Regions from separate parts of the Neisseria musculi genome, predicted to be linked through region 1. Evidence: predicted binding sites of a transcription regulator. Region 1 holds the regulator's gene; the other holds the start of a gene.

What was found. Region 1 encodes sigma-54, which starts transcription at its own class of promoters, with help from an activator protein. Its sites were predicted from a motif close to CTGGCACGCTTCATGCTT; they were not measured.
Region 2: the regulator sigma-54 is predicted to act here: its motif matches at 8,040-8,057, upstream of glnA (type I glutamate--ammonia ligase).

The regions. Positions count from the first base shown of each region.
Region 1 covers NZ_CP060414.2:2,892,164-2,907,121, reverse strand. The annotation lists gene rsmI (16S rRNA (cytidine(1402)-2'-O)-methyltransferase) at 1-609, opposite strand, end outside; gene H7A79_RS14980 (YraN family protein) at 671-1,018, shown strand; gene H7A79_RS14975 (phosphoheptose isomerase) at 1,026-1,619, shown strand; gene H7A79_RS14970 (BON domain-containing protein) at 1,688-2,293, shown strand; gene H7A79_RS14965 (flagellar biosynthesis protein FlhF) at 2,389-3,036, shown strand; gene map (type I methionyl aminopeptidase) at 3,183-3,959, shown strand; gene H7A79_RS14955 (helix-turn-helix domain-containing protein) at 4,220-4,516, shown strand; gene H7A79_RS14950 (valine--tRNA ligase) at 4,662-7,544, shown strand; gene hpf (ribosome hibernation-promoting factor, HPF/YfiA family) at 8,028-8,345, opposite strand; gene rpoN (RNA polymerase factor sigma-54) at 8,524-9,873, opposite strand; gene lptB (LPS export ABC transporter ATP-binding protein) at 10,057-10,785, opposite strand; gene lptA (lipopolysaccharide transport periplasmic protein LptA) at 11,337-11,876, opposite strand; gene lptC (LPS export ABC transporter periplasmic protein LptC) at 11,857-12,435, opposite strand; gene H7A79_RS14920 (KdsC family phosphatase) at 12,432-12,968, opposite strand; gene H7A79_RS14915 (hypothetical protein) at 13,244-13,651, opposite strand; gene H7A79_RS14910 (KpsF/GutQ family sugar-phosphate isomerase) at 14,123-14,958, opposite strand, start outside.
Region 2 covers NZ_CP060414.2:2,427,334-2,442,291, forward strand. The annotation lists gene pgaB (poly-beta-1,6-N-acetyl-D-glucosamine N-deacetylase PgaB) at 1-1,011, shown strand, start outside; gene pgaC (poly-beta-1,6-N-acetyl-D-glucosamine synthase) at 1,148-2,374, shown strand; gene H7A79_RS12550 (hypothetical protein) at 2,423-2,710, shown strand; gene acnB (bifunctional aconitate hydratase 2/2-methylisocitrate dehydratase) at 2,883-5,468, shown strand; gene H7A79_RS12560 (hypothetical protein) at 5,461-5,676, shown strand; gene mtgA (monofunctional biosynthetic peptidoglycan transglycosylase) at 6,115-6,801, opposite strand; gene aroE (shikimate dehydrogenase) at 6,803-7,621, opposite strand; gene glnA (type I glutamate--ammonia ligase) at 8,127-9,545, shown strand; gene H7A79_RS12580 (hypothetical protein) at 9,714-10,265, opposite strand; gene lpxA (acyl-ACP--UDP-N-acetylglucosamine O-acyltransferase) at 10,386-11,162, opposite strand; gene fabZ (3-hydroxyacyl-ACP dehydratase FabZ) at 11,228-11,683, opposite strand; gene lpxD (UDP-3-O-(3-hydroxymyristoyl)glucosamine N-acyltransferase) at 11,697-12,743, opposite strand; gene H7A79_RS12600 (OmpH/Skp family outer membrane protein) at 12,938-13,447, opposite strand; gene bamA (outer membrane protein assembly factor BamA) at 13,523-14,958, opposite strand, start outside.

The DNA.
Region 1 (14,958 bases):
TTTGGTGATTTCGCGCGCCAGCGTCAGCCTGCGGCCGGGAAACAACGCTGCCATATCGGCCAAAGCGGCGGCGATGCGGTGCGGCGTTTCAAACGCCACCACAGGGTGTTCGGCTCGCGCCCAAGCTGCCAGCAGTTTCCGGCGTTCGCCCGTCTTGGCCGGCAGAAAACCGTGAAAATAAAAGCCCGGCTCGCTGATGCCCGCCCCGCTCAACGCCCCCATCACAGCACTGGCACCCACCACCGGCACCACCTTGAAACCGGCTTCGCGCACGCGGGCGGCCAGTTTCGCGCCGGGGTCGCACACGGCGGGCGTGCCCGCATCCGACACCTGCGCCACCGTCAGGCCGTCTGCAAGCGCTTGGATGACTTTGCCCGCCATTTGCTGTTCGTTGTGCTCGCGCACGCTCAACAGCTTGGCCTGTATGCCGTAGGCGGCCAAAAGTTGCGCGGTAACGCGGGTGTCTTCGGCACACACCAAATCGGCGCGCTCCAACACTGCCAGCGCACGCAGGGTGATGTCGGCCAAATTGCCGATGGGCGTGGCAACCACGTATAATGTTTGCGCCTCAAGGCTGCCGCAGGCTTTTTGGTAATGTTTCTGCATCATCATAACAAACCGCTTTTCAAAAGGCCGTCTGAAAAATCGGATTATAACGGGAGCAAACAAAATGCGCTTAAATCACACTCAAGGCACGGCAGGTGAAAACGCCGCGCTCGCATTTCTGCAAAAACAGGGCTGTAAACTGCTGGCGCGAAACTGGCACTGCCCGTTCGGCGAAATCGATTTAATCGTCAAAAACGGCAACACGATTCTGTTTGTTGAAGTAAAATACCGCAAAAATAACGGCTTCGGCGGCGCTGCCCACAGCATTACGCCGGCCAAACTGTTAAAACTGCAAAAAAGTGCCGAGCACTATCTGCAGCAACACCGCCTGAACCATGCAGCGTGCCGTTTGGACGCGGTTTTGATTCAGGGCAACGATACCCCGCAATGGGTGCAGAACATCACAGGCTGATTTTCAGATGACCACTTTACCAGAGCGCATAGCCGCCCATTTTACCGAAAGCATCGAAGCCAAAAAACAAGCGGCGGACATTCTCACCGAACCCACCGCCGAGGCCGCCGTGCTGATGCTGCAATGTTTGATGAACGATGGCAAAATCCTCGCCTGCGGCAACGGCGGCTCGGCGGCCGATGCCCAACATTTCGCCGCCGAAATGACCGGCCGTTTTGAAAAAGAACGCATGGAGCTGGCCGCCGTGGCGCTCACCACCGACACCTCCGCCCTCACCGCCATCGGCAACGACTACGGCTTCGACCAGGTTTTCAGCAAGCAGGTGCGCGCACTGGGCCGTGCCGGCGATGTGCTTATCGGCATTTCCACCTCGGGCAATTCCGCCAACGTTATCGAAGCTATCAAAGCCGCCCACGAACGCGACATGCACGTTATCGCCCTCACCGGCCGCGATGGCGGCAAAATCGCCGCCATGCTCAACGACAGCGATATTTTATTGAACGTGCCCCACCCGCGCACCGCCCGCATACAGGAAATCCATATCCTGCTGATTCACGCCCTGTGCGACAGCATCGACACCATGCTGTTGGAAGGCATATAACCGTTTTCCGCTTTCAGACGGCCTGTGCACAAGGCCGTCTGAAAACCATTCAGAAAGGACGTATCGAGATGAACACCCAACAACCCGCCCGCACCCTGCTTGCCGCCGTTATTGCCGCCGCGCTGTTAAACGGCTGCGTTGGAGCCGTATTGGGCGGAGCCGCAGTAGGCGGCGCATCCGCACTCGACCGCCGCAGCACCGGCACCCAGGCCGACGACAACGTGATGGAAGTCCGCATCAAAAACACCGCCCTGCCACGCCTGCGCCAAAACAACCAAACCGAAGGCTTCGAGCCGAAACTCTCAGTGGTGGGCTACAACCGCCATATCCTGCTGCTGGGCCATGTTGCCAACGAAAGCGACCGCACATTCGTAGAACAAGTGGCGCGCTCGGAGCAAACCGTTCAAGAAGTGTATAACTACATCAGCGTATCGCCGCAAAAACGCACCTTCGGCAATGTGGGCAGCGACACTTGGAGCACATCGAAAGTACGCACCGCCCTGCTGGGCATCCAAGGCGTGGTTCCCAGCCGCGTGAAAATCGTTACCTATGACGGCATAACCTATGTGATGGGCATTCTCACCCCTGCCGAACAGGCAGCCGTTACCGAACGCGTGCGCACCACCCCGGGCGTGAAAAAAGTGGTAACGCTTTATCAAACATACAATAAATGATAAGCTAAGCCGCTTTAAAAGCATCTGCCGCGCAGACAAAAGGCCGTCTGAAACCGATTTTTCAGACGGCCTCTATCAGCCAAACGGAAAACCCAATGAACAACCGCAAACCGGGCTTCATGCCCAAGCCCAAACACCTGCTCGCCGCCCTCTTCGCCATCGCCTTCATCGCCGTGGCCGGCGTGGTAATCGGCATCATGCAGACATTCGACCCCGCACAGCAGCAAACCCAAGCTCCGCAAACCGCCGCCGCATCATCGGTTGAAATGCTCTCGCCCCGCGGTGCACCCGCTTCGGCAGTAGCGGCAGCGGCGGTTCAAGCACAAGCGGCTGCCCCCCGACAGCAGGCATCCGAAACCGAAGCAGCCGCTTCAGACGCAAATGCCGATCCCGAAACCCCAACCGCCGCATCCGCACCCGAACAAACCGCCGCACCGGCCCCAAAACCCACGCGCCAAGCCCGCAAACCGCAGCGGAAAACCGCAACGGCCGAAGAAACCGGGCAGCAGGCCATACAGCAGGCCCAGCCGGAAACCCCTGCCGCTCCCGCAGAGCAGCCTAAAGAACAACCCACGGCAGCCCCAAAGCCTGCACAACAGATCGAAGCAGCCGAAAAGCCCGCCGCCCCCAAACCCGCAGCCGAACCATCCGAACCCAAACCCGCAGCCGAAAAACCGGCACCCGCAGAAACCGCCCCTGCGCAATCTGCCCAACCCGGCAAAGTAACCGACAACCTGTTTTAACCCGCCGTCCCACTTGAAACAGCGGCTTTCACCCTTATTCAAACCCTGCAGCAATTTATGCCGCCTTCTTTCAGACGGCCTTTCACACATTACCGAAAGGCCGTCTGAACACCAATCCCAACACCTGAAAAGAAAAGAGGATTCACATGGCCGTTGTTATCAAAACCGCCGAAGAAATCGAAAAAATGCGCGAACTGGGCCGGCTGGCGGCCGAAGCATTGGACTATATCGGCCAATTCGTCAAACCCGGCATCACCACCAACGAGCTGGACAGGCTGATCTACACCTACCACACCGAAGTTCAGGGCGGCAGCCCCGCACCGCTGAATTACGGCAACCCGCCCTACCCCAAATCATGCTGCACCTCGGTCAACCACGTTATCTGCCACGGCATTCCCGATGACAAACCCCTGAAAAACGGCGACATTCTCAATATCGACATCACCATTAAAAAAGACGGTTTTCACGGCGATTCCAGCCGTATGTTTGCGGTAGGCAAAATCAGCCCCCAGGCCCAACGCCTGATCGACATCACCCACCAAGCCATGATGGCGGGCATCGCGGCGGTCAAGCCCGGCGCCACTTTGGGCGACATCGGTTACGCCTGCCAGCAGGTTGCCGAAAACGCAGGTTATTCGGTGGTGCAGGAATTCTGCGGCCACGGCATCGGCCGGGGCTTCCACGAAGAGCCGCAAGTCCTGCACTACGGGCGCAAAGGGCAAGGTTTGGTGTTGCAGCCGGGCATGATTTTCACGATAGAGCCGATGATCAACCAAGGCAAACGCCATCTGCGCATTTTGGCAGACGGCTGGACGGTAGTTACCAAAGACCGCTCGCTTTCGGCGCAATGGGAACACGAAGTTTTGGTTACCGAAACCGGCCGCGAAATCCTCACCGTCAGCCCGAAAACAGGTAAACCTTGATTTTGTTACGTTTTTTTATGTAAAATATTTTTAGCTAGAATCTTTACTTAAAAAAATAACCTATTGTTTTAAAAGAATAGTTGAAACACCCTATTGCGTTTGTCGCGTTTTTTGACCGCTTGATAGAAAATCCGATTAAACTTATCCTGATTTCCCTGTCTAAGCATTCATACTTATCTGAATATAATATTCTCACTCAAGATATTATCGCTGCATAAGTAATTTCCAGATTGATCTTTACAACAAATGAAGGGAATTTCATGAAGTCGTTCGAGAAAATCGAAAATATCCGCGATATCCGCAAAAAACTCGGTTTAAACCAAATGGACTTTTGGAGCCGCATCGGCGTTACCCAGTCCGGCGGTTCGCGTTACGAATCAGGCCGCAACATGCCCAAGCCCGTACGCGAATTACTGCGTTTGGTCCACATTGAGAAAATCGACTTGGCTAAAGTAAACCGCGATGATCTTGCGATTGCCTCGCTGCTGAAAAGCCGCCAGCCCGACTTATATGCCTCTTTGAAAAAAGAAGCCAAGGCCGAAGCGAAAAATAAATGAACCGAGAAAATAAAACTGCCCGCAGGCACTAACCTGACGGGCAGTTTGTTATGGCCGTCTGAAACGCCTTTTATAGGTTTCAGACGGCCTTTGCGTTATAATCCCATGCTTTGATTTACAGATTAATACAGCATTGAAAAACATCATGTTAAACAAATACAACCCCGCCGAAATCGAAGCCGGGCATTATCAAAACTGGGAAGCAAAAGGCTATTTCCAGCCCGATATGCAGTCTGAACAGTCTTTCTCCATCCAGCTTCCGCCACCCAATGTAACCGGCACGCTGCATATGGGGCACGCCTTCAACCAAACCATTATGGACGGCCTCACCCGCTACTACCGCATGAAAGGCCGCAACACCTGCTGGGTGCCCGGCACCGACCATGCCGGCATCGCCACGCAGATTGTGGTGGAGCGGCAGCTGGCTGAGCAAGGCATTTCGCGCCATGACCTCGGCCGTGAAAAATTTCTCGAAAAAGTATGGGCATGGAAAGAGCACTCCGGAGGCACCATCACCGGGCAAATGCGCCGCATGGGCTGTTCGGCCGACTGGAGCCGCGAATACTTCACGATGGACGACACCCGCGCCGGTGTCGTAACCGAAGTGTTCGTGCGCCTGTTTGAACAAGGCCTGATTTACCGGGGCAAGCGTTTGGTCAACTGGGATCCCGTGTTAGGCACGGCAGTATCGGATCTGGAAGTGGAAAGCATAGAAGAACAGGGCTCGATGTGGCACATCCGCTACCCGGTTGCCGACAGGCCGTCTGAAAGCCTGATTGTGGCCACCACCCGCCCTGAAACTTTGTTGGGCGATGTGGCCGTGGCCGTACACCCCGCAGACAGCCGCTATGCCCACTTAATCGGCAAAGAGCTGGTGCTGCCGCTTACCGGCCGCACCATTCCGGTGATTGCCGATGAATATGTAGAAAAAGATTTCGGCACCGGCTGCGTGAAAATCACCCCCGCACACGACTTTAACGATTATGAAGTCGGCAAACGACACCACACCCAATTAATCAATATATTTGATTTGGAAGCCAAAGTTTTGGCCGATGCCGAAGTGTTCGACTACAAAGGCGAAGCACAGCAAGGATTTGCCCTGCCCGCCGCCTACGCCGGCCTCGACCGCTCCGCCGCACGCAAACAAATCGTGGCCGATTTGGAAGCGCAAAATCTTTTGGTCGAAGTGAAGCCGCACACACTGATGACCCCCAAAGGCGACCGCACCGGTTCGGTGATCGAGCCGATGCTCACCAGCCAATGGTTTGTGGCGATGTCTGCCACTCCCGACAGCAGCAAAGCAGCCGAGCCGGAAAGTGAGTTTGCCGGCATGAGCCTGGCGCAGAAAGCCAAACACGCAGTCGACAGCGGGCAAGTGAAATTTATTCCCGGCAACTGGGTAAACACCTACAACCAATGGATGAACCATATCCAAGACTGGTGCATCTCGCGCCAACTGTGGTGGGGACACCAAATCCCCGCCTGGTATGATTCAGACGGCCGCTGCTATGTTGCCCGCTCGCAGGAAGAAGCGGAAAAACTGGCCGGCAAAAGCGGTTTGGTACGCGATGAAGATGTGCTCGACACTTGGTTTTCTTCTGCGCTGGTGCCGTTTTCCACCTTGGGTTGGCCGTCTGAAACGCCCGAGCTGCAAGCCTTTCTCCCCGGCAATGTATTGGTTACCGGCTACGAAATCATCTTCTTCTGGGTGGCGCGCATGATCATGATGACCACCCACTTCACCGGCAAAGTGCCGTTTAAAGACGTGTATATCCACGGCATGGTGCGCGACCACGAAGGCAAAAAAATGTCGAAATCCGAGGGCAATGTGATCGACCCTGTGGACTTAATCGACGGCATCAGTTTGGAAAACCTGCTGGTGAAACGCACCACCGGCCTGCGCCGCCCCGAAAAAGCGCCGCAGGTGAAAAAAGCCACCGAGAAACTCTTCCCCGAAGGCATTCCCGTGTTCGGCACCGATGCGCTGCGCTTTACCATGGCCAGCTACGCCAGCCTCGGCCGCAGCATCAATTTCGACTTCAAACGCGCCGAAGGCTACCGCAATTTCTGCAACAAATTGTGGAACGCCACCAATTTTGTGCTGATGAACACAGAAAACCAAGATTGCGGCCTCGATGAAGCCGCACCCGGCGTTACCCACCCTGTAACAGGCAGCCGAAAGCCCCTGGCCTATACCTTTGCCGACCAATGGATTATCGGCCGTCTGCAACAGGTGAAAGCCGAAACCGCCGCCGCCTTCGACAGCTACCGCTTTGATTTGGCGGCACAAACGCTGTATGAATTTGTGTGGAACGAATATTGCGACTGGTATATCGAGCTGGCGAAAGTGCAAATCCAAACCGGCTGCCCGACCACGCAGCGTACCACCCGCGCCACCCTGCTGGGCGTATTGGAAGAAACCTTGCGCCTGCTGCACCCGATTATTCCGTTCATTACCGAAGAGCTGTGGCAGACCGTTGCACCGATGTGCGGCCGCAAAACCGCCGACAGCATCATGCTGGGCGCCTTCCCTCAGGCCGACCCTGAATACATCGCACCTGCCGCATTCAAGCAGATGGACATACTCAAAGGCTTGGTGGAATCCGTGCGCAACCTGCGCGGCGAAATGGGCTTGGGGCCGGGAGTGAAGGCGCCCCTGTTTATCGAAGGCAGCGAAGAGTTGGCCGATATGTTGAAATACCTGCCCGCGCTGACCCGTCTCACCGAAGTCAAATTGGTCAACAGCCTGCCCGAAGGCGAAGATGCTCCGATTGCCGTGTGCCAAGCCGCCCGCAATGCCCGCCTGATGCTGAAAGTGGAAATCGACAAAGCCGCCGAAGCCGCCCGCCTGAACAAAGAAGCAGAAAAACTGCAAAAGGCTTTAGACAAACTCAACGCCAAACTGAGTAAGCCCGGCTACACAGAAAAAGCCCCCACCCATCTGGTGGCGAAAGACCAAGCCGAGCTGGCCGAGCTGCAGGAAAAAATGGCCAAAGTGAAAGCGCAGTCGGCTAAGCTGGAAAGCTAGCGGCCGCTTCACGCGCAAAAGCCGCCCCGGCATGGATTTTTCAACCAAACCCTGCCGGGATGCCGGAAACGCTTTGCAAAAATACCTTAAGGCCGTCTGAAAAGATCAAGCATCATTGTTCCCGCGCAGGCGGGGATAGTGGTGGGAAATACCGGCGTACCGCTTAAACCCCCGGATGCGGGGCGGCCAAACTCCGCCTGCGGCAGATAAACTTTCTTTTGGTGTTTTTTGAATTTTGCAAAGACTCCGGCCTTATGGCGCAGCAACACTGAAGCGGAAACAAAGCAGATGCATCATGCCCGCCCGCCATATTTCACATGATGACGCGGCATATTCCGGTATGGCTGCCTCAAAATTACCCACACAGATAAATCTGCTTCCCATCCCTCAAAACAAACCGCCCCAAAAGTCGGATTCAAGATCCGGCAGTTGGGGCGCAATTTGAAAGGGGGATTTTTTATTGCATGTTACGGCAAACGTTTATCAGGCTGTCGGCGCAGGTTTGGGGGTGGCGCGCACATCATTGCTTTTTTCTTTGTGTTTCAGCACGGCGCGGTCAAGCTTGTCCATCAACACATCGATGGCGGCATACATATCCGATTCAACGGTTTCCACATGCAGATCCTTACCCGCCAGATGCACATCGGCCTCGGCCTTGTGGTTGAGCTTTTCCACCGAAAGAGTGATGGCTACCGAAATAACATTGGCGGCGTGGCGGTTGATGCGTTCGAGCTTGGCGGCCACATGGTTTTTGACGGCTTCGGTTACATCGAAATTCAGGCCGGTAATTTTCAGATTCATGGCTTACTCCTTCGGTTGGGTTGTACCGCCCGCTCAGGCGGCGGAAATCGGCGTATTGCCGGCTGTGCGGCCGCAGATAAATCGGTTTTTCGCGTCCACTTGCAATATAGGCCGTCTGAAAAGTTTTGCTGATGCAGATTCATTGTTTCAGACGGCCGGTTCGGTTTTGGCCGGCACATTACGGCCGGCGTTGGTGCGCATTGGGAATATTCAACGATTCGCGGTATTTGGCTACCGTGCGGCGGGCAATATCAATGCCCTGCTGCTTCAACAACCTGCTTAACGCATCATCGGAATAGGGTTTTTGTTTGTTTTCACTTTCCACCAGCTGCGCGATAACGGCCTTCACCGCACTTTGGCTGACGCTTTCACCGTCTTCCGCAACAACGGCCTGTGTGAAGAAATAGCGTAACGCAAACACCCCGCGCGGGCAAGCCAAATATTTGTGATTAACCGCGCGCGACACGGTGCTTTCGGCCACGCCCAGCGCGGCAGCAGCATCTTTCAGCAGCATGGGGCTGAGTCCGATTTCGCCGAACACGAAAAAATCTTCCTGTTTTTCAACAATATATTCGGCCAGCCGCATCACGGTACTTTTGCGCAGCTCGAGGCTGTCGATTTTCTGGCGCGCCTCACTGAGCTTTTCTTTCCACTCCGGGCCGATGTCGCCCGCCTGTTTGAGCAGCTCGCAATATTCGCTGTTGAGCCGCACTTTCGGCCACACGCGCTCGTTAGTGATCACCGACCAGCCGCTTTTGGTTTCTTTCACCCAAATATCGGGCTGCACATAGGCGGTGGGTTCGGCAGCAGCAAAACCGTAAGCGGGATAAGGATTGAGCTTGGCAATCAGATCCAAGGCCGTCTGAAGAGTAGCGGCTTCGGCATCGGGAAAATGTTTGCGGAATTTAGCAGTGTTTTGCTGGCGGCTGCGGCCTAAATCGTCAAGGTGGAGCTGCACGATTTTGACGGCAAGACTGAGCGCGGGCGATGCGGGCAGACGCATCAGTTGCAGCAGCAGCGACTCGGCAAGATTGGCGGCGCCCACACCGGGCGGATCAAAACTTTTCAGCAAATCAAGTGCTTTGTGCATATCCTGCTCTTCCAGCATCCACTCTATCGGCGTATGCTCGAGCACTTCTTCCAAACTGTCGGTGAAATAGCCCTGCTCATCGAGAAAATCGATCAAGATATGCACCCTCGCCGCTTCGGCCTCACTCAAAGGATGTTCGCACACTTGTTTGTGCAGATAAGTGTTGAAGCCTTCTTCCTCGGCAATGGTGGCCCAAACGTTTTCCGCATCATCACCGCCGATTTGGCCGGTTTTGGGCTGTGCGGCAGAGATGCGGTCAAATCCGGCTTCGGCCGCTTCATCGTATTCGGCACACTCCAGCAGCGGGTTTTCCTGCAGCCAGTCGCCGACTTCGCGCTCAAGCTCCAATCCCGACATTTGCAGTATGCGCAGCGACTGTTGCAGCCGCTGGTTGATCTGCTGGGTCTGCCTGAGCTTTAATCCTATGTTTTGACTCATATTTTTATTTTCTTCTTGAGTATGGGGATTAAATTCGAATCAAAACAAGGCCATACCCGCAAACCATACAAATAAGTGCATAAAAGTGGGGATGCCGTATCAGTTTCCATTTAATCCGCCATAAAAGCGTAATGTGTGCTTTGCACCGAGCCGGATTAATTCTCAAACTGCCGGCCTGCGGCTTTAATAGTTGAAGTTTTCGCCCAAATACACCGCACGCACCTGCTCGTTGCCGACCAGTTCTTCAGGATGGCCGGAAGCCAATACGGCACCATCGCTGATAATGTAGGCCCGGTCGCAGATGCGCAGGGTTTCGCGCACGTTGTGGTCGGTTATCAACACGCCGATGCCGCGGTTTTTCAAAAAGCCGATGATTTTCTGAATGTCGATAACGGCAATCGGATCAACGCCGGCAAACGGCTCGTCAAGCAGGATGAAGCGCGGCTGCATAGCCAGCACGCGGGCGATTTCCACGCGGCGGCGTTCACCGCCCGAAAGCGAAGGCGCAGGGTTGTTGCGCAGGCGCCCGATATTCAGGTCGGCCAGCAGTTTTTCCAGCCCGGCATCGATTTCGCTTTTGTTTTTCAGGCGTATCTCCAAAATAGCGCGGATATTCTGCTCTACCGTCATCTTACGGAAAATCGATGCTTCCTGCGGCAGATAGCCCAAACCCAAACGGGCGCGTTCGTGTATCGGCAGGTGGCGGATTTCCCGTCCGTCCAACTCAACGCTGCCGGCATCGGCGGCAATCAGCCCCACAATCATGTAAAAGCTGGTGGTTTTACCCGCACCGTTGGGGCCGAGCAGGCCGACCACTTCGCCGCTTTCGATTTCCAGCGAAAAGTTTTTCACCACTTGGCGCTTTTTGAAGGTTTTTTGCAGATTTTGTACGTTTAAGCGGCTTTGGCTCATATGTGTGTTCTTTGTGATGGTTACTATTGTAATCGGTTTTTAGGCCGTCTGAAAGTTTATTTTAATCTTTGTGAAGATTTGTATTACTTGTTCATGCGTATCCGCTTATCCGCAACCGTCCTCACGGTATCTGCCGGCAACCTCAAGGGCGGTATCTTCGCGCAACCCAAAAATACCATCTGAAGTTTCCGAGCCTTTATGCCCGGGGCTGTGCCGCTCGCCTGCCTAGCGGATAGCGCTCGAATGAAGCGCAAAACAAGCTGCACAGACAGACGGCACCAAGCGGCAATTTCCAAACAATATATTCATACCAAACCGGTTCTGCTGCCGTTTGCGCGGCCGAACACCCACCCGCTTCGGGGTGAAGCACGGCAACGCCCCGGCCGGACAAGCGGTTTGCTGTATGTTATTTCTGCGGAACCAATGAAGATGCCCTAACCCAGCACAAGCATCATGCGGATGTTTTCAAATGCCGGCGCGGGTTTTATACAATCCCCGGCCGTCTGAAAAACAGGGCGGCACGCCTGCCGGGAGTTTCAGACGGCCGAAGATTATTTTTTCCTGCCCTGGGATTGTGCACCGGACGGCTGGATAACCACGGTTACACGCTTGCCGCTTTTGCCGCCGGCAGCCTTGCTGCCCTGCACGGTGTAGATTTCGGTGCGGGTGTTATAGGTGATAACGGCACCCTCGGCCACATCGCCGCCCCGCTCCACCCGCGCATTGCCTGTGAGCTTCACGATATTGGTGGCAGACGAGTAATCGATATTGTCGGCCCGTCCTTTCACGATGCCTTTGCCGTCATCTAGCGTTTGGCTGAAACGCACGGGGCTGCCGGCAGCATTCATCTGCTGCTCGCCTTTGCTGTTGCGCGATACGCGCACGCTGCCTGCGCTGATGTTGAGCGTGCCCTGCTTGATAATCACATTGCCGCTGAATGTGGTCACTTGGTTGGCCTGGTCGAGCGAACCCTGGTCGGCCTCGATTTGAATCGGCTGCCGGCGGTCGCTTTCCAGCGCAAACGCACAAGGGGCGGCGGCCATAAGGGCTAAAACGGCAAGCGCGGCGGTTTTACAGGTTTTTTGGGTCATAAATAATGGCTTTCACACGTGAAGGCAGGTTTAAGAAACCTTGTTTATGGTCATATACCAAGCCGTTTGCCGTGCCGTGGGAGTCGCCGTACTGATATTCGACAGCCTCTTGGGTTTCGGCGGTTTCGGTTTGCGTATCAACGGTCAGGCTGTTGGTTTTCAAAATGCCGGCGGGGCGTTGGGCATCGGCGTTTTTAGTGAGCACCACTTCGTTTTGAAACTGCACTTTGCGGCTTTCGGTGTGGTAGCCTGCTTCGTTGCTTTTTACCGTATAGAGCAGCCGCCCGCCGTCATACAGGGCAAGCTCGGGTTTTTCAAAGGTGATGTTGCTGCTTTTGGGCAATTGCCAAGCCGTTTCGGCGCTCAGGCTTTCTTTCAGACGGCCTTGCCCGTCAAAACGTTTGCCGTTGATGCCCGTCATCGAATATTGCGGCTCGTTGGGATTGAGGGCGGCTTCTTCCACATCAATTTGGCTGATACGCCCCAGCCAGGCAGAAAGGCCGCCCAGGCAAACCGCCAACACCAGTGGAAACAGCCAGCCGTGTCGCAGCCTGATCATTGCACATACTCCTGCAAAGCGGCTTCAAGTTTGCCCTGCGCCCGCATAATCAGGTCGCACAGCTCGCGCACCGCGCCCTGCCCTGCGCTTTTGCGGGTAACATAGGCTGCGTATTGCAGAGTAAACCAATGCGCTTCCGGCACGGCAACGGGCAGGCCGCAGCGCACCATCACGGGCAGATCGACCACATCATCGCCGATAAAGGCGCATTCGTGTTCGGCCACGCCCGCTTCGGCAAGCAGCTGCGCATAGGCGGCGCGTTTGTCGTGTATGCCTTTATAGTAGTGGCCGATGCCGAGCTGCTTCACGCGCACGCCCACCGAAGGGGCATCGCGTCCGGTGATAATGGCCGTCTGCACACCGGAAGCCTGCAACATTTTCAGGCCGTGGCCGTCAAGCGTGTGGAAAGATTTGATTTCTTCGCCGTTGTCGCGGATGAAAATGCGGCCGTCTGTAAGCACACCGTCCACGTCCATAATCAGCAGTTTGACGGCGGCAGCGCGCGCCTGAATTTCAGGGGATAGGGTTTGCATGAGGTATTCTTGATAATAAACAGATAAAATACATCGGGTTAGTTAAAACGGTGGAGCGGGCAAGCCGTACCGTTGCCGGCCTCATCTGACAGGCCGCCGCGAATCCGCACATTGCCGTCTCAGGGCCGCCGGCAATAAAAAGCACAAGGCCGCAACAGGGCAAATCGATTCACGATATAAAGCTTTCAAACGTCCCCAACAAATATCAGGGCTTTATTTTAGCACCATAAATTTTAAATGCCGTCTGAAAGTGTAAACCGGCGGAGCCTGCAGGCTCAGCCTTTGGCTTGACGGCGCGGCCTGCCTTCGCCCTCCTGCGGCTCGGCGGCAGATTGCGGCATACAGCCCGGCGGTAAAATATCCACAGGCGGCATGGCTTTGCCGTGCCGGTCGCGCAAGGTGAACCTTGCAGTCTGCAAGCCCGGCAGCAGCCCGCCTTCGGGGCGGCACACGATGGCAGTTACCCTTCTTTTCATCACGTTCACCGCAAACGGCAGCATGGTGGCAATATCGTTGAAATCGCGGTCGGTTAAGGTGTAGGCCACGGTCATCACGCCGTTTTTGACGCTGCTCTCATCGATGCGCACGTTTTTGCGGGTCGGGCAGCTTTGGTTCACGCCGTTTTCACGGGCTTGGCGGGCTTCTTCGCTGCCGCATATTTCGAGTGTGTTGTGGTCCAACACGCCACCAGCCTGCCGGCGGCATTCTGAACCCAATGGCTGTTGCTGATGATTTGCAGCGGCGGCCGGCTGCCGCACACCTCCAAATAATAGGCCTGCCGCGAACTTTGCCGCACCGTATCCGCCGCATACCGCACCTCTGCGCCCGATTCCGGCCCGGCCCCCGTGATTTCATACAAAACGTGTTGCTGCCGTTGTGGAACGATACGGCTTTAACGGTTAAAAACCGGTCGTTCTTTATCGGCAGCGGCGGCTGCCGGCATACAGCCGATGAACAGCCAATAGGGTTTCTTCATACCGACTCCGGCAAATGAATACAGCCGATCCATCCAATCAAACACAAGGCTCCGTGCCGCAAAGAATACAGCCCGTGCAACCAGGCAAACCGGTGCCGCCGTTGTGCCAAAGCGGCTGCGCGGCAAACCGCACAGCACACCGCATGATTCAAGGCCGTCTGAACAACACACTGCCGCATCACACGATTCCCGCCTTCAACAAATCGTGCATGTTCAGCGCGCCCACCAGCAGGCCGCCTTCTTCCACAACCAGCAGGCCGTTGATGTGGTTTTGCTGCATCTGCTTCAAGGCTTCGGCGGCGAGTTTGTCGACGCCGATGGTTTTGGGGGCGGTGTGCATGATTTCGTCCACCACCAGCCCGGCAAAATTATCGCGCTGCTGAAACAGCCGCCGCAGATCGCCATCGGTAAACACGCCTTTCAGACGGCCGCAGCCATCGGTTACGGCCAGCATACCCAAGCCTTTTTCGCTCATTGTAACGATCGCATCTTTCAATAAAGTGCCGCCCGCCACAGCCGGCAGGCCGCCGCCGCCGTGCATGATGTCGGCCACGCGCAGCAGCAGGCGTTTGCCGAGGCTGCCGGCGGGGTGGCTGAGGGCGAAATCATCGGGCGTGAACCCGCGTGCCTTGAGCAGCACCACCGCCAGCGCATCGCCCAACGCCATCACGGCGGTGGTGCTGGAAGTGGGCGCCAACCCCAGCGGGCAGGCTTCGTTTGACACGGCGGCGGTGATGTGGATGTCGGCATGGCGCGCCATAGCGGACTGCGGCCGCGCGGTAATCGCAATCAGGGTAATGTTTTTGCGTTTGAGCGCAGGAATAACCGCAATGATTTCATCGCTCTCGCCCGAATTGGAAATGGCCATCACCGCATCGCCGTCAACGATCATGCCCAAATCGCCGTGGGCGGCTTCGGCGGGGTGGACGAAAAACGCGGGCGTGCCGGTAGAAGCCAGGGTGGCGGCCACTTTGCGGCCGATGTGCCCCGATTTGCCCATACCCATCACCACTA
Region 2 (14,958 bases), 460 kb from region 1:
ACCACAGAGCAGCGCAGCATCGGCCGCGCCCTGATTGACAACGAAACCGGCTATCCGCTGATGAAAGCCTATCTGGAGGGGCAGATGTTTACCCCGCCGCACCAGCGCGCCGTGCATATTGATTTGGGCCGTCTGTACACCCCCGACCCCGCACAGTTTGCGCGCAATTTCGACAAACTCATCGAACGCATCTACAAAATGGGCATCACCACCGTGTATCTGCAGGCCTTTGCTGATGATGATGGAAACGGAGTGGCGGAAGCCGCGTATTTTCCCAACCGCCATCTGAAAGTGAAGGCCGACCTGTTCAGCCGCGTGGCCTGGCAGTTGATGACGCGCGCCAACGTGAAAGTGTATGCGCAGATGCCGCTGACGGCTTTCGACTTGGGTAGCGGTTACGTTTCCGGCAGCCGCACCGGCAAACCCGAGGCCGGCCGCCCTTTGCGCCTTTCGCCCGATGGTGCCGAAAACCGCCGCGCCGCAGCCGAAATTTATGAAGACTTGGCGTTCAGCAGCCGCTTCAACGGTCTGGTGTTCCGCGATGGCGGAGATAAGCGCGGTGATTTAATCGACTATTCCAAGCTGCTCAAACAAACGGCGCTGAAATACAGCTTCAACGGCATAAACGGCATGAAAACCGTGCGCAGCCTTGATGGCGGTTTGCCCGCCCAAAGCCTGCCCGCATTTGCAGCAGCCTACGATTACACCGCCTTCACGGCCCTGCCCTACCTGGAAAACGGGCAGCCGTTAAGCCCTAAAGAAGCCGCCCGCCGGTTGGTCGGTTTGGTGGCCGGAGTCAAGCGCAGCGGTGTGCCGCTCGATAAAACCGTGTTTGAACTTCAGACGGCCGATCCGCGCACCGGGCAGCCTGCTGGCGGGAAAGAACTGGCAGGGTGGATGAGCCTGCTCAAAAAAGAAGGCGTGAAAAATCTGGCCTATTACCCTGATGACTTTTTGCAGGACAGGCCGCCGCTGAAAACCATCAAACCGGTATTTTCGGTGCAGCGCTGAGCCCGGTTTTACCGGCAGGCTGCCGGTAAGCTTTATTTTCAGACGGCCTGCCGCCATAGGGTGTGAGGCCGTCTGAAAACAAACCCCGTTATCAAAACAAACGTTTCAAATACGCACAGCAAGGGCAGAACTTCCGATGGACTGGTATGAATATTTGGCGGCATTCGTGATGCTCTATCCGGGCATGATGGCCGTGTATTGGACGGTTTCGGGCGTTTTTTATTTTCTGTTTTTTGAAAACAGGGCAGGCGAGCCTGAGTTTATGTATCAAGGGTATGCGCCCATGGTGAGCGTGTTGGTTCCCTGCTACAACGAGGCAGACAACCTCGACACATCGATACCCCACCTGCTCAATTTAACCTACCCCAATTACGAGCTGATTTTCATCAATGACGGCAGCACTGACAACACGCTCGAAATCATCCGCCGCTGGGCGGAGAAAGCCGAAAAAATCGTTGTGGTGGACCAACCCAACGGCGGCAAAGCCTCGGCTATGAATAACGGCGCACACCACGCATTGGGCAAATATATTGTCGGCATCGATGGTGATGCCGTTCTCGACTACAGTGCCATCGAATACATGATTCAAAACCTGGAAGACAACCCCGAATTGGGTGCCGTTACCGGCAATCCGCGCGTGCGCAACCGCAGCACGGTGCTGGGCAAGCTGCAGGTGGCCGAATTCAGCTCGATTATCGGCCTGATCAAACGCTCGCAAAGCGTTGTCGGCACGCTGTTTACCGTATCGGGCGTGATTATGTGCATACGCAAAGACGTGCTGCTCAGTATAGGCGGTTGGAGCGACAACATGATTACAGACGATATCGATGTGAGTTGGAAAACCCAAATCGCCGGCTACAACATCGCCTACGAACCGCGCGCCCTGTGCTGGGTGCTGATGCCCGAAACCATACGCGGCCTCTACCGTCAGCGGCTGCGTTGGGCGCAGGGCGGGGCGGAAGTGGTTTTGAAGTATTTCAAAAACATCTGGCGGCTGCACCATATCCGCCTGTGGCCGCTTTATGCCGAATATTTCATCACCCTGCTGTGGGCGTATTCGCTCTTGGCCATCACCATTGTGGGTTTGGCGGAGTGGGCACTGGGCCATCCGCACGATTTTGTGCTGCTAAAAGTGGCGAGTCTGGTTACTTTCATGATGTTTATTTTGCAGTTTTCCGTGAGCATGTTTATCGACAGCCGCTATGAAGGCAACCTGTTCCGCTATTTCATCAGCTGTATTTGGTATCCCTACGCTTTCTGGCTGCTGAACAGCATCACGCTGATTCACGGTTTCCCCAAAGCGCTTTTGCGCGACAAGCAGCGCAAAGCCACCTGGGTCAGCCCCGACAGGGGCGTGCAGTAGGATGTTTGCCGCACGGCATCTTTATCATAGTAAAACAAGGAGAAGCTTATGCCCGAACAAGTTCAGGACTTGCGCGAACTGATGGTTATCCGCAAAGCGCGCAATCCCAATCCGGTTATCAGCACCAAAAGTATGTTGATTTTTGCCGTAACCTGGTCGTTGTGGCTGCTGACGGCTTATCTGATTGTCAACAACCACCGCAGCCTGCTTTTTAACCCCATTGTAGGCAATCGGACACTGATTGATTTGGTCAAAGCAGCCGCTGTGGTGGTGTTGGCCCAACTGAACCTGCTGCTGGCATGGTCGGTGTGCATTTCGCGCAGGCGCAAACACTGATGCCGGCGTATCCCAAAGGCCGTCTGAAACCCTTTTCAGACGGCCTTTAATTCTATCGGGCCGCTGCAAAAGAAAGTTCCTATTTACACAAAATTGGTTTATGATTTGGAAACTACGCAGCACTACAATGTGCGGCGTTCCCAGAAGAAAAACCACTAAAAGGAACAATAAGATGTTAGAAGCCTATCGCAAAGCCGCCGCAGAGCGCGAAGCTCTGGGCATTCCCGCCCTCCCGCTCACCGCCCGGCAAACCGCCGATTTGGTGGAGCTGTTGAAAAACCCGCCTGCAGGCGAAGACCGGTTTTTGGTAGATTTGCTCGCCAACCGCGTGCCGCCCGGTGTGGACGATGCATCCAAAGTGAAAGCCTCGTTTTTGGCAGCCGTTGCCGAAGGCAGCGTACACAGCCCGCTGGTGTCGCCCGAATACGCCGCCAAACTTCTGGGTACCATGCTCGGCGGCTACAACATCCACCCGCTGATTGAGCTTCTCGACAACGAACAACTGGCACCGGTTGCCGCAGAAGGGCTGAAACACACCCTCTTGATGTTCGACTCTTTCCACGATGTGCAGGAAAAAGCCGAGCAAGGCAACCCTCACGCCCAAGCCGTGCTGAAATCGTGGGCAGATGCCGAATGGTTTACCTCACGCGAAAAAGTGCCCGAAAAAATCACCGTTACCGTATTTAAAGTCGATGGCGAAACCAACACCGATGACCTCTCTCCCGCGCCCGATGCTTGGAGCCGCCCCGATATCCCGCTGCACGCGTTGGCCATGCTGAAAAACCCGCGCGAGGGCATCAGCCCCGACAAACCCGGCGAAGTCGGCCCCATCAAATTGTTGGAAGAGCTGAAAGCCAAAGGCCACCCCGTTGCCTATGTGGGTGATGTGGTCGGCACCGGCTCTTCGCGCAAATCTGCCACCAACTCCGTGATCTGGCACACCGGCCTGGATATTCCTTTTGTGCCGAACAAACGCTACGGCGGCGTGTGCCTGGGCGGCAAAATCGCCCCGATTTTCTTCAACACCCAAGAAGACTCGGGCGCACTGCCGATTGAGGTGGATGTTTCCGCGCTGAAAATGGGCGATGTGGTCGATATTCTGCCCTACGAAGGCAAAATCGTGAAAAACGGCGAAACCGTTGCCGAATTCCAACTGAAATCGCAAGTATTGCTCGATGAAGTGCAGGCCGGCGGCCGCATCAACCTGATTATCGGCCGCGGCTTAACCGCCAAAGCCCGCGAAGCGCTGGGCTTGCCCGCCTCCACCGAATTCCGCCTGCCGCAGGCGCCTGCCGAGAGCAAGGCAGGTTTCTCGCTGGCGCAGAAAATGGTCGGCCGCGCCTGCGGCCTGCCCGAAGGGCAGGGCGTGCGCCCCGGCACTTACTGCGAACCGCGCATGACCACAGTCGGCTCGCAAGATACCACCGGTCCGATGACCCGCGATGAGTTGAAAGACTTGGCGTGTTTGGGTTTCTCGGCCGATTTGGTGATGCAGTCGTTCTGCCACACTGCCGCCTACCCGAAACCGGTAGACGTGAAAACCCACAAAGAGCTGCCCGAGTTTATCTCTACCCGCGGCGGCGTTTCCCTGCGCCCAGGCGACGGCGTGATCCACTCGTGGCTCAACCGCCTGCTGCTGCCCGACACCGTGGGCACCGGCGGCGACTCGCACACCCGCTTCCCGATCGGTATTTCCTTCCCCGCAGGTTCGGGCTTGGTGGCCTTTGCCGCCGCCACCGGCGTGATGCCGCTCGATATGCCCGAATCCGTGTTGGTGCGTTTCAGCGGCAAACTGCAACCGGGCGTTACCTTGCGCGATTTGGTAAACGCCATTCCGCTGTATGCCATCAAGCAGGGTCTGCTCACCGTGGCCAAAGCCGGCAAGAAAAACATTTTCTCCGGCCGCATTCTGGAAATCGAAGGCTTGCCCGATTTGAAAGTAGAGCAGGCGTTTGAATTGAGCGATGCTTCTGCCGAACGCTCCGCCGCCGGCTGCACCGTGAAGCTCAACCAAGAGCCGGTTATCGAATACATGAAGTCCAACATCGTGTTGATGAAAAACATGATTGCAGACGGCTATAAAGACCCGCGCACGCTGGAGCGGCGCATCAAAGCCATGGAAGCCTGGCTGGCCGCCCCGCAACTATTGGAAGCCGACCAAGATGCCGAATACGCCGCCGTTATCGAAATCAATATGGACGACATCAAAGAGCCGATTGTGGCCTGCCCGAACGACCCTGATGATGTGAAATTCATGTCTGAAGTGTCGGGCACGCCGATTGACGAAGTGTTTATCGGCTCGTGCATGACCAATATCGGCCACTTCCGCGCCGCTTCCAAACTGCTGGAAGGCAAGAGCGACATTCCCGTGCGCCTGTGGATGGCGCCGCCCACCAAAATGGACGCGCAAGAGCTGACCAACGAAGGCCATTACGGCGTGCTCGGCCGTGCCGGCGCGCGCATGGAAATGCCCGGCTGCTCGCTGTGTATGGGCAACCAGGCGCAAGTGCGCGAAGGGGCAACGGTGATGTCCACCTCCACCCGCAACTTCCCCAACCGTTTGGGCAAAAACACTTTCGTTTATCTGGGCTCGGCAGAGCTGGCCGCGATTTGCTCCAAGCTGGGGCGTATCCCCACCGTGGAAGAGTATCAGGCCAATATCGGCATCATCAACGAGCAGGGCGATCAGATTTACCGCTACATGAATTTCAACGAAATTGACAGCTACAACGAAGTGGCCGCAAAAGTGAATGTGTAACGGCGCAGTAAAGCCTTTCAGACGGCCTGATGCTTTGCAGAGGCCGTCTGAAAAAACAGCAACAAAACGGTTGATGCCGTTTTGTTTTTTTATTTTGGGCGGCAATATCTGCCTGATGTTTTCAGACGGCCTCTGCAAAGCATCAGGCCGTCTGAAAACATTCGGCCGCCGTCATTCCCGGGCAGACGGGGGGGGGGGGCGGGTTTGAGCAATCGATTGATTATTGGATAGGCAGGGCGCGGAGGGTAATCAGAAAAAACGCCGGTATCGGGCTATTGATACTGCCGACCGTTATCACCGCGCGCTTGTGGCGGCGGCATGTTGATCATGACCCCGTTAAGGCGCAGCAACGCCGCAGCGGGGCAGGCGGATTGTATTTTGTATGATGAACTGCTGCGCACGGGCGGTGCGGGCGGCTTGCGGGGGCGGTAACGGGAAACAGGTTTCAGACGGCTTGAATGGCTTGCAAAGGCCGTCTGAACAACAGTAAAACGGTTTGGTGCCGTTTTGTTTTTAATTCGGGCGGCAATGTCTGCCTGATGTTTTCAGACGGCTGCAACGGCCGGCAGGTTTCAAGCCGGTGGTTTTTCAGGATTCCGCGTAAACGTTCCTGAACTTTACGGTAGTTGCGGGTTTGCGCTGCGCCTTATTCGGTATCCGGCAATGCGGCAGAGCCCATACGGCGCATGATGATGTTGGTTTTTCTGTGCAAACTGCGGTCGCGCGGATTATCGGCGTAATACAGCGGGCGCGGCACGCGGGCGGCGAGCTCGGCGGCCTGCTGCCTGGTTAGGTTTGCGGCCGGCTTTTTATAAAAATGCTGTGCGGCGGCTTCGGCGCCGTAAATGCCGTAGTCCCATTCGATTACGTTTAGGTAAAGCTCGAAAATACGGTCTTTATCGGTGGTGGCTTCCATCATGGCGGTGATGACGGCTTCTTCGGCCTTGCGCCAATAACTGCGGCTTTCGTTTAAAAACAGGTTTTTTGCCAGCTGCTGGCTGATGGTGGAGCCGCCGCCGCGGATTCTGCCGCTCTGCTGATTGCGCTTCATGGCGTTGCGGATGCCGCTCCAATCGAAACCGCTGTGGGCGGCGAAGTTGGCATCTTCCGAAGCAATCAGGGCTTTTTTGAGATTGGTGGAAATTCGACTATAGGGCACCCAGCGGTAATCTAATTGGATATCTTTACCTTGGGCGCGGAACTCGTTCATGCGCATGCTCATAAACGCGGTTTTGTGCGGCGCTACGGCGCGATAGGTGATGATGCTGCCGTATATATAGGCATGAAACAGGATAAACGCCGCAAACGGCAGCGCCAGCAGCCACTTAATCATTTCAGACGGCCTTTCTCATATAGCGGATAACGGCTTGGATGTCGGGAGAAAAACCGCGCCAAAGCCGGTAGGAAAACGCGGCCTGCCCCACCAACATACCCAAACCATCGGCAGTTTTTTGAGCACCGCTGCGGCGGGCATAATCCAAAAACGCCTGCGCCGCCGCGCCGTATACCATATCGTAGGCCAGCACGCAGCTGCCGAACACTTCGGGCGCAACTGCCGGTATTTCGCCGCTTAAACTGCCTGATGTGGCGTTGATGATAATATCGAAACGGTTGGCGGGCAGGCCGTTTAATGGTGCCGCCCGAATGCCGAAACGCTCTGCCAATTCCCGCGCTTTGGCCTCGGTGCGGTTTGCGATGGTGATGTCGGCAGGCTGCTGTTGCAGCAACACGGGCACTACGCCGCGCACTGCGCCGCCTGCTCCTAAAATCAGAATGCGCCGGTTTTGCAGGGCGGTTGCCTGCGCTTCGGTGATGTCTGCCGCCAAGCCCGCACCGTCTGTGTTGTCGCCGAGGAAACGGCCGCTGCCCAACGGGATAATGGTATTGACTGCGCAGGCGGCTTTTGCACGTTCGGAATGTTCGTCCACCCAATCATAGGCATCGGTTTTAAACGGCACGGTAACGTTTGCGCCCAAGCCGCCTTCGGCAAAAAAGCGGCCGGCGGCGGCGGCAAACCCGCCCGGCTCTGCCAAGATGCGGCCATACTCGATCTGCACCTTTTCCTGCAAGGCAAATTGTCGGTGGATTTGCGGCGATTTGCTGTGGGCAACCGGGTTGCCGAAAACGGCATAACGGGGAAGTGTGGCGGCCATTGCGGCAGGCTCCGTAACAATACATTCGAACGCGGAATGGAATCCGCGCAGACAGGCGCATTATATATCAGCCGTTTCAAAATAAAACCTGAGGTGCCGGCGGCCTATGCCCGGCGGGCATAGGCCGGATAAAGGTTCGGCCTGTATCTGTATTGGTATAATGGATTGCATTTAAACACGGCATCCTAACTGCCAACCCGCTTGAAAATCAGTAAAAGGCGGCTGCCGATAGTGGAAGCAGTATAACAATGGGGAATTTCATTCACTACGGCAGGTTGTGGTAAGGGGGAGGCCGTCTGAAAAACGTTCAGACGGCCAAAATGCTTTACACGGCAGATTATTGACGGTGTTGCCGGCAAAAATTATATTGGCCCCATTGCTGCATCATGCCGTTTATGCGCCCATTTTCCCGGCGGTTGTGGCACAATGCCTGTTTTCCGCCTGCACCCGGATTGGGTTGTTTTAAAACCGCTTTCTCTTTCACTATCCTCTTAAGGAGCAGATTATGTCTGTTAAAGAAGTTGTCAAACTCATCGAAGAAAACGAAGCGCGCTTTGTAGATTTGCGCTTCACCGACACCAAAGGCAAGCAGCAGCATATTACCGTGCCTGCCCGCACCGTATTGGAAGACCCCGAAGAATGGTTTGAAGAAGGCCAGGCGTTTGACGGCTCTTCTATGGGCGGCTGGAAAGGTATCCAGGCTTCCGATATGCAGCTGCGCCCCGATGCCGCCACCGCCTATCTCGATCCGTTTTACGATGATGCCACCGTGGTGGTTACCTGCGATGTTATCGACCCCGCAAACGGGCAGGGCTACGACCGCGACCCTCGGTCTATCGCCAAACGTGCCGAAGCCTATCTGAAATCTTCAGGCATCGGCGACACTGCTTATTTCGGCCCCGAACCCGAATTTTTCGTGTTTGACGGCATAGAATTTGAAACCGGCATGGGCGGCACCCGCTACCAAATCCACAGCGAAGAAGCCGCTTGGAGCAGCGGCAAATCCTATGACGGTCAAAACACCGGCCACCGCCCTTTCGTGAAAGGCGGTTATCTGCCCGTTGCACCTGTGGATTCCGGTCAGGATTTGCGCTCTGCGATGGTAAACCTGCTCGAAGAAATCGGCATTCCCGTTGAAGTGCACCATCATGAAGTGGCCACCGCCGGGCAGATGGAAATCGGCACCCGGTTCGACACGCTGGTGCGCCGTGCCGACCAGACCCAGGATATGAAATACATCATTCACAATGTGGCCCACAATTTCGGCAAAACCGCCACCTTCATGCCCAAACCGATAATGGGCGATAACGGCAGCGGTATGCATGTACACCAGTCCATCTGGAAAGACGGTCAAAACCTGTTTGCAGGCGATGGTTATGCCGGCCTTTCCGACACCGCTCTTTACTACATCGGCGGCATCATCAAACACGCCAAAGCCCTCAACGCCATCACCAACCCCTCGACCAATTCCTACAAACGCCTGGTGCCGCATTTCGAAGCCCCCACCAAGCTGGCTTATTCGGCCAAAAACCGTTCGGCATCTATCCGCATTCCGGCGGTGAACAGTGCCAAAGCCCGCCGTATCGAAGCGCGTTTCCCCGACCCGATGGCCAACCCTTATCTGGCTTTTGCCGCCCTGCTGATGGCCGGGCTTGACGGTATACAAAACAAAATCCACCCCGGCGATCCCGCCGATAAAAACCTTTATGATCTGCCGCCCGAAGAAGATGCGCTGGTGCCGACCGTTTGCGTCTCTCTGGAAGAAGCGTTGGAAGCATTGAAAGCCGACCACGAGTTTCTGACCCGCGGCGGCGTGTTCAGCAAAGACTGGATTGAGAGCTACATCGCGCTCAAAGAAGAAGATGTCAAGCGCATCCGTATGGCGCCGCACCCGCTGGAATTTGAAATGTATTATTCGCTGTAACCACGGAAACGACCGCACCCCGCACCAAAAATGCGGGGTGTTTTTTGTATGTGTGTGGCGTGGGTATGCCCCGCCCGGATCGGCAAACCCGGGCCGTCTGAAATACCGGAGCATGCCGTTTCCGCTTACCCGGAACGGTGCGGCAGGCAGGGGGGAGAAGGCGCACCTCTATCTAACTCCGTTGCAATAGGCTGCACGAAACCGATTCTGTGCCGCTTGGGCGGCTGGCAAAATCTTTTTAGGGCTGGGGCGCGGTAATGCGGTAACGAAAATAAAGTGGGCGCACCATACTTTCGGCATAATAGGGCTTCCCCGGTTAATACGCTTGGCGCGCCCGCCTTTCCTATTCTTCAACCGCACACGCAGCGGGCTTATGGATGATTGGAATTTTTTTAAGACACTCCGCCCCGATGGGCGGTCGGCATTTGACGTATAGCTGCGGTGGGTTTGAAGGCAGGTGCGGGCAAGGGGCAGGGCTGTGAAGAAATAGGGCTGATAAGTTGAAACTGGGTTGAAAAAGTATTTTATTTTGCCCCAAAGTCTGCATTTTCCTGCTTGCAGTGCCAAAGGCCGCAGCTGCTTTGTAACCATCCCGTTATGGTGTTTTACCGGATACAGAAAATCCCGCCTTTGCCTGACAGAGTCCGGCAATATTGCACCGTTTGAAAAACAAAAGCGGCTATCCCGCAAAACACGCCGGTTTAGCGCATGCGGCTTCATGTATCAGGTATATATTTCTTTTGAATGAGTGATTGGATTTCACCATAAAAACGCCCCTCAAACCGGTTAAGACCCCCGGTTGAGGGGAAATATTTTTCAGACGGCCTTTCTTCTCTTCTATCAGCGGATAATCCCGCGCGAAGAAGTGTCGAAAAAGTTTTTAAACACTGCCAGCTCGGGCGCGGTTTCGGCCATTTTCAACACTTCGGCCTTGGCTTCTTCCAAACCCAAGCCTTGACGGTAGAGGATTTTATACACCTCTTTTACGCGGGCGATTTGTTCGGGCGAAAAACCGTTGCGGCGCATGCCTTCGCTGTTGAGGCCGGCCGGCTCGGCGCGGTAGCCCGAAGCCATCACATAGGGCGGTACGTCTTTATGCACGCCGGCGGCGAAAGCAGTCATGGCATAATCGCCGATTTGGCAGAATTGGAACACCAGCGTGTAGCCGCCCAACACCACATAATCGCCGATGGTAACGTGCCCGGCCAGCGAGGCGTTGTTGGCGAAGATGGTGTGGCTGCCGATTACGCAGTCATGCGCCAGGTGCACATAGGCCATAATCCAGTTGTCGTCGCCGATACGGGTTTCGCCGATGCCGGTAACGGTGCCGGTGTTGAAGGTGGTGAATTCGCGGATGGTGTTGCCGTTGCCGATAATCAGGCGGGTGGGTTCGCCGCGCCATTTTTTATCCTGCGGCTGGGCGCCGAGGCTGGCAAACTGGAAGATTTTGTTGTTTTCGCCGATGGTGGTGCAGCCTTCGATTACGGCATGCGGCCCGATTTCGGTGCCTGCGCCGATCTGCACATTCGCGCCGATAACGGTGTAGGCGCCGATTTTAACGCCGGAGTCGAGTTCGGCTTTGGGGTCGATGAGGGCAGTGGGGTGGATGAAGCTCATGCGGGCTTTCCTTTATTGCAGGCCGTCTGAAAACTGCTTTTCGGGTTTCAGACGGCTTTGGCAGATTACTTACCGACTACGCGTTTGGCGCACATAATCACGGCTTCAACGGCAACTTGACCATCGACTTTGGCCACGGCGTTGAATTTGCCGATGCCGCGTTTGTTGGCAATCAGCTCCACTTCAAACACGAGCCGGTCGCCCGGAACCACTTGGCGTTTGAAGCGGGCATTATCGATGCCGGCGAAGAAAAAGAATTCGTCTTCTTTGCGGCCGCCTTCGCTCAAAATGGCCAATGTGCCGCAGGCCTGTGCCATCGCTTCGATAATCAGCACGCCCGGCATCACCGGCAGCTCGGGAAAGTGCCCCTGAAACTGCGGCTCGTTCATGGTAACGTTTTTAATCGCCGTGAGGCTTTTCATGCTCTCAAATGCAATGATGCGGTCTATCATCAGAAACGGATAGCGGTGAGGAATCAGTTTGTGGATGTCTTTGGCTTCGAGCGGGAGTCGGATTTCCATGATGCGTTATTCCTTATTGATTATCGGCAGGCTTGGGTTCCAAAGCCTTTTCAAGTTGTTTGATGCGTTGGTTTATTTCGCTCAAGCGGCGGATGTGCACGGCGTTGCGCGCCCATTCTTTATGGGTCTGCATCGGATAGGGGCCGGCGATGTGTTGGCCGCTCTCTTTGATGCTGTGGGTAATGTTGCTGCCGCCGCCGATGGTGGTTTTGTCGGCGATTTCGATGTGGCCCACCGTGCCGACACCGCCGCCGATAATGCAGTAGCTGCCGACAGTTACGCTGCCGGAAATACCGGTTTTGGCGGCAATCACGGTATGGCTGCCGATTTTGCAGTTGTGGCCGATTTGCACCTGGTTGTCGATTTTGGTGCCGTTGCCTACCACGGTATCGCTCATCGCACCGCGGTCGATATTGCTGTTGGAGCCGATTTCCACATCATCGCCCAGCGTAACAGCGCCGGTTTGCGGAATTTTAAACCACGAATCGCCCGCAAATGCCAAGCCGAAGCCGTCGGCACCGATAACCGCGCCGGAATGGATTTCCACACGGTTTCCCAACGTGCAGCCGTGGCAGATAACGGCGTTGGGGTGGATAACCACTTCGTTGCCCAATGTGCAGTTGTGTTCGATCACAGCTCCGGCCAGAATGCGGCAACCTTGGCCGAGCACGGTATCGGCGCCGATATAGGCGTGCGCGCCGATTTCGCATCCGGCGGGAACGGTGGCACTTTCTTCGACAACGGCAGTCGGGTGGATGAGGCCGCTGGCTTTTTCAAGCGGCGAAAACAGCCGCGCCACTTTGGCAAAATAAAGATAAGGGTCTTGCGCCACAATCAGGTTGCGGCCTGCAAACTCATCGGCGGTTTGGGGCGACACAATCACAGCGCCTGCCGCGCTTTCGGTAACATCGGCTTTATATTTGGGGTTGGCCAAAAAGCTGATGTGCGCGGCAGACGCATCGGCCAGCGGTTTTACCGCACTGACTGAAACATCGCTGCCGCGCCATGCTCCGCCCAGCTCGGCGGTAATTTGCGACAAGGTGTAAGAAACGGTATCCATTCAGAGGGCTGCCTTTGCGGTTGAAAAAGCCGGAGTTCCGGCAAAACGGTTTTCAGACGGCCTCTTGCTGTGTTGCACATCCATGCCTTTGAAAAGAGGCTGCCCTGTATATATTGATGCCGGCGGCCGGGTTGGGTTGCCTGAGCCTTATCTGCATTCGGGAGGGCTGGCGGGGTTTCGGTCGTCTGAAAGCATTAACGGGCGTTCATGGCTTTGATAACGCGGTCGGTGATGTCGTATTTGCTGTTCACATAGATAACATCTTTCAAAATCAGGTCGTAACCTTCTTTTTTGGCCAAATCGATAATCACGCGGTTGGCGTTTTGCTGCAAGGCGGCAAATTCTTCGTTGCGGCGCAGGTTGTATTCTTCGGCTAATTTTTCTTGCTGCAGGCGGAATTTCTGCACCAATTCGCCGAGCTGGCGCACGGTTTTCTCGCGCTCGGCTTCGGTGAGTTTGTCTGAAGCAAGTTTTTTCTCCAAAGCCGCGCCTTCCTGTTGGATTTTTTGCAGGGTTTTATGTTTGCCGCTGAATTCTTTTTCCAGCGTTTTTTGAATTCCCTGAGCCTGTTTTGATTCTTGATACAGCCGTTCGGCATTGATAAAGCCGAGTTTCTGCACGCCTTCGGCGGCCGCGCTGCCCATCAGACCGAAGCCTAATACGGCAGCGGCACACCAGTATGCCCAATGTGGATTCCGGTTCATAATAAAGTCCTTTTTGCCCATCGCTTGAAGCTGAAAAGGCACCACCCGGCGGCCGGGGTGTTTCATGCTTCAGGCTTAGAATGTGGTGCCCAGTTGGAACTGGAAGCGTTGGATTTCGTCGCCCTGTTTTTTCTTAATTGGATAAGCATAGCTGAATTTCATCGGACCCAGGGGCGACAGCCAAGTCAGTGCCGCGCCGGCGGAATAACGCAGCTCTTCTTTAAAGGTGGATTTATGGGCGGCACCCGCACCGTAAACGTTTTGGGTGGCACCGTTGGTGTAATAGGCATCGCTGCTGCTATCGTTATAGGTTTTGCCGTCCCACACGCTGCCTGCATCGGCAAACAGGCTCAAGCGCACGGTGCGGGAATCTTTGATGCCGGGCATCGGAAACAGCAATTCGGCGCTGACATTGGCTTTTTTATTGCCGCCGTAGCTGATCATGTCGCCGTAGCGGTCATACACTTTCGGACCGAGTGTGCCGCTTTCAAAGCCGCGGACCGAACCCAAACCGCCGCCGTAGAAGTTTTCAAAAAACGGCATTTCTTTGGTTTTGCCGTAACCGTTGCCGTAGCCCACTTCGCCGCCGAGCATCAGTGTGAGGTTTTTATTGAGCGGGAAAAACCAGGTTTGGTTGTGGGTTAGGGTGTAATATTGCAAATCGCTGCCGGGCAGGCCGATTTCGCCGTTTACGTTGGTGAGATAGCCCCGCGTGGGCCACAAGGCATTGTCGGTTTTGTTTCGGCCCCAGCCGATATTGCCTTTGTAGATCCAGCCTTTGAATTTGCCGATACCGTTGGTGCCTTCGCCGTGTTCGTTGATGAAGTCGCGATAGCGTTTGGGCGCGCCGTCATACGTATTTACCGTTAAATGCTCTGCCCCTAAGCCGAGATTGATCCGGTCGTATTCGGTAACCGGAATGCCCATGCGCACGCCGGTGCCGAGAGTCGTGGTTTTATATTGCTGGGCACTGGAAGAAGACTCGCGCGGGTCGTAAACCCGGCCATAAAGATCGTAGCCCATGCTTACGCCATCGGGCGTGAAATACGGTTCTGTAAACGACAGTGAGGCACTTTGAGTGGTTTTACTGCGCGATACGCGCGCTGAAACGGATTTTCCTGTGCCGAACAGGTTGTCTTGAGCTACGCCTGCCGACAATACCAAACCGGTATCCTGCACCCAGCCCGCACTCAAATCAAGCGAGCCGGTGGAGCGTTCTTTAACCGACATATCCAAATCCACTTGATCGGGCGTGCCTTCTACGGGCTTGGCTTCAAACTGCACATCATCGAAATAACCCAACAGCTCCACGCGCTCTTTGGAGCGCTGCAGCTTGGAAACGTCATAGGGTGCGGCTTCCATCTGGCGCAGTTCGCGGCGCACCACTTCATCGCGGGTTTTGTTGTTGCCGGAAATATTGATTTCGTTCACATAAACTTTGCGGCCGGGATCCACTGCAAGCACGAAATCCACTACGCCGGTTTCGGGATTGGGCACAGGCTGCACATTGA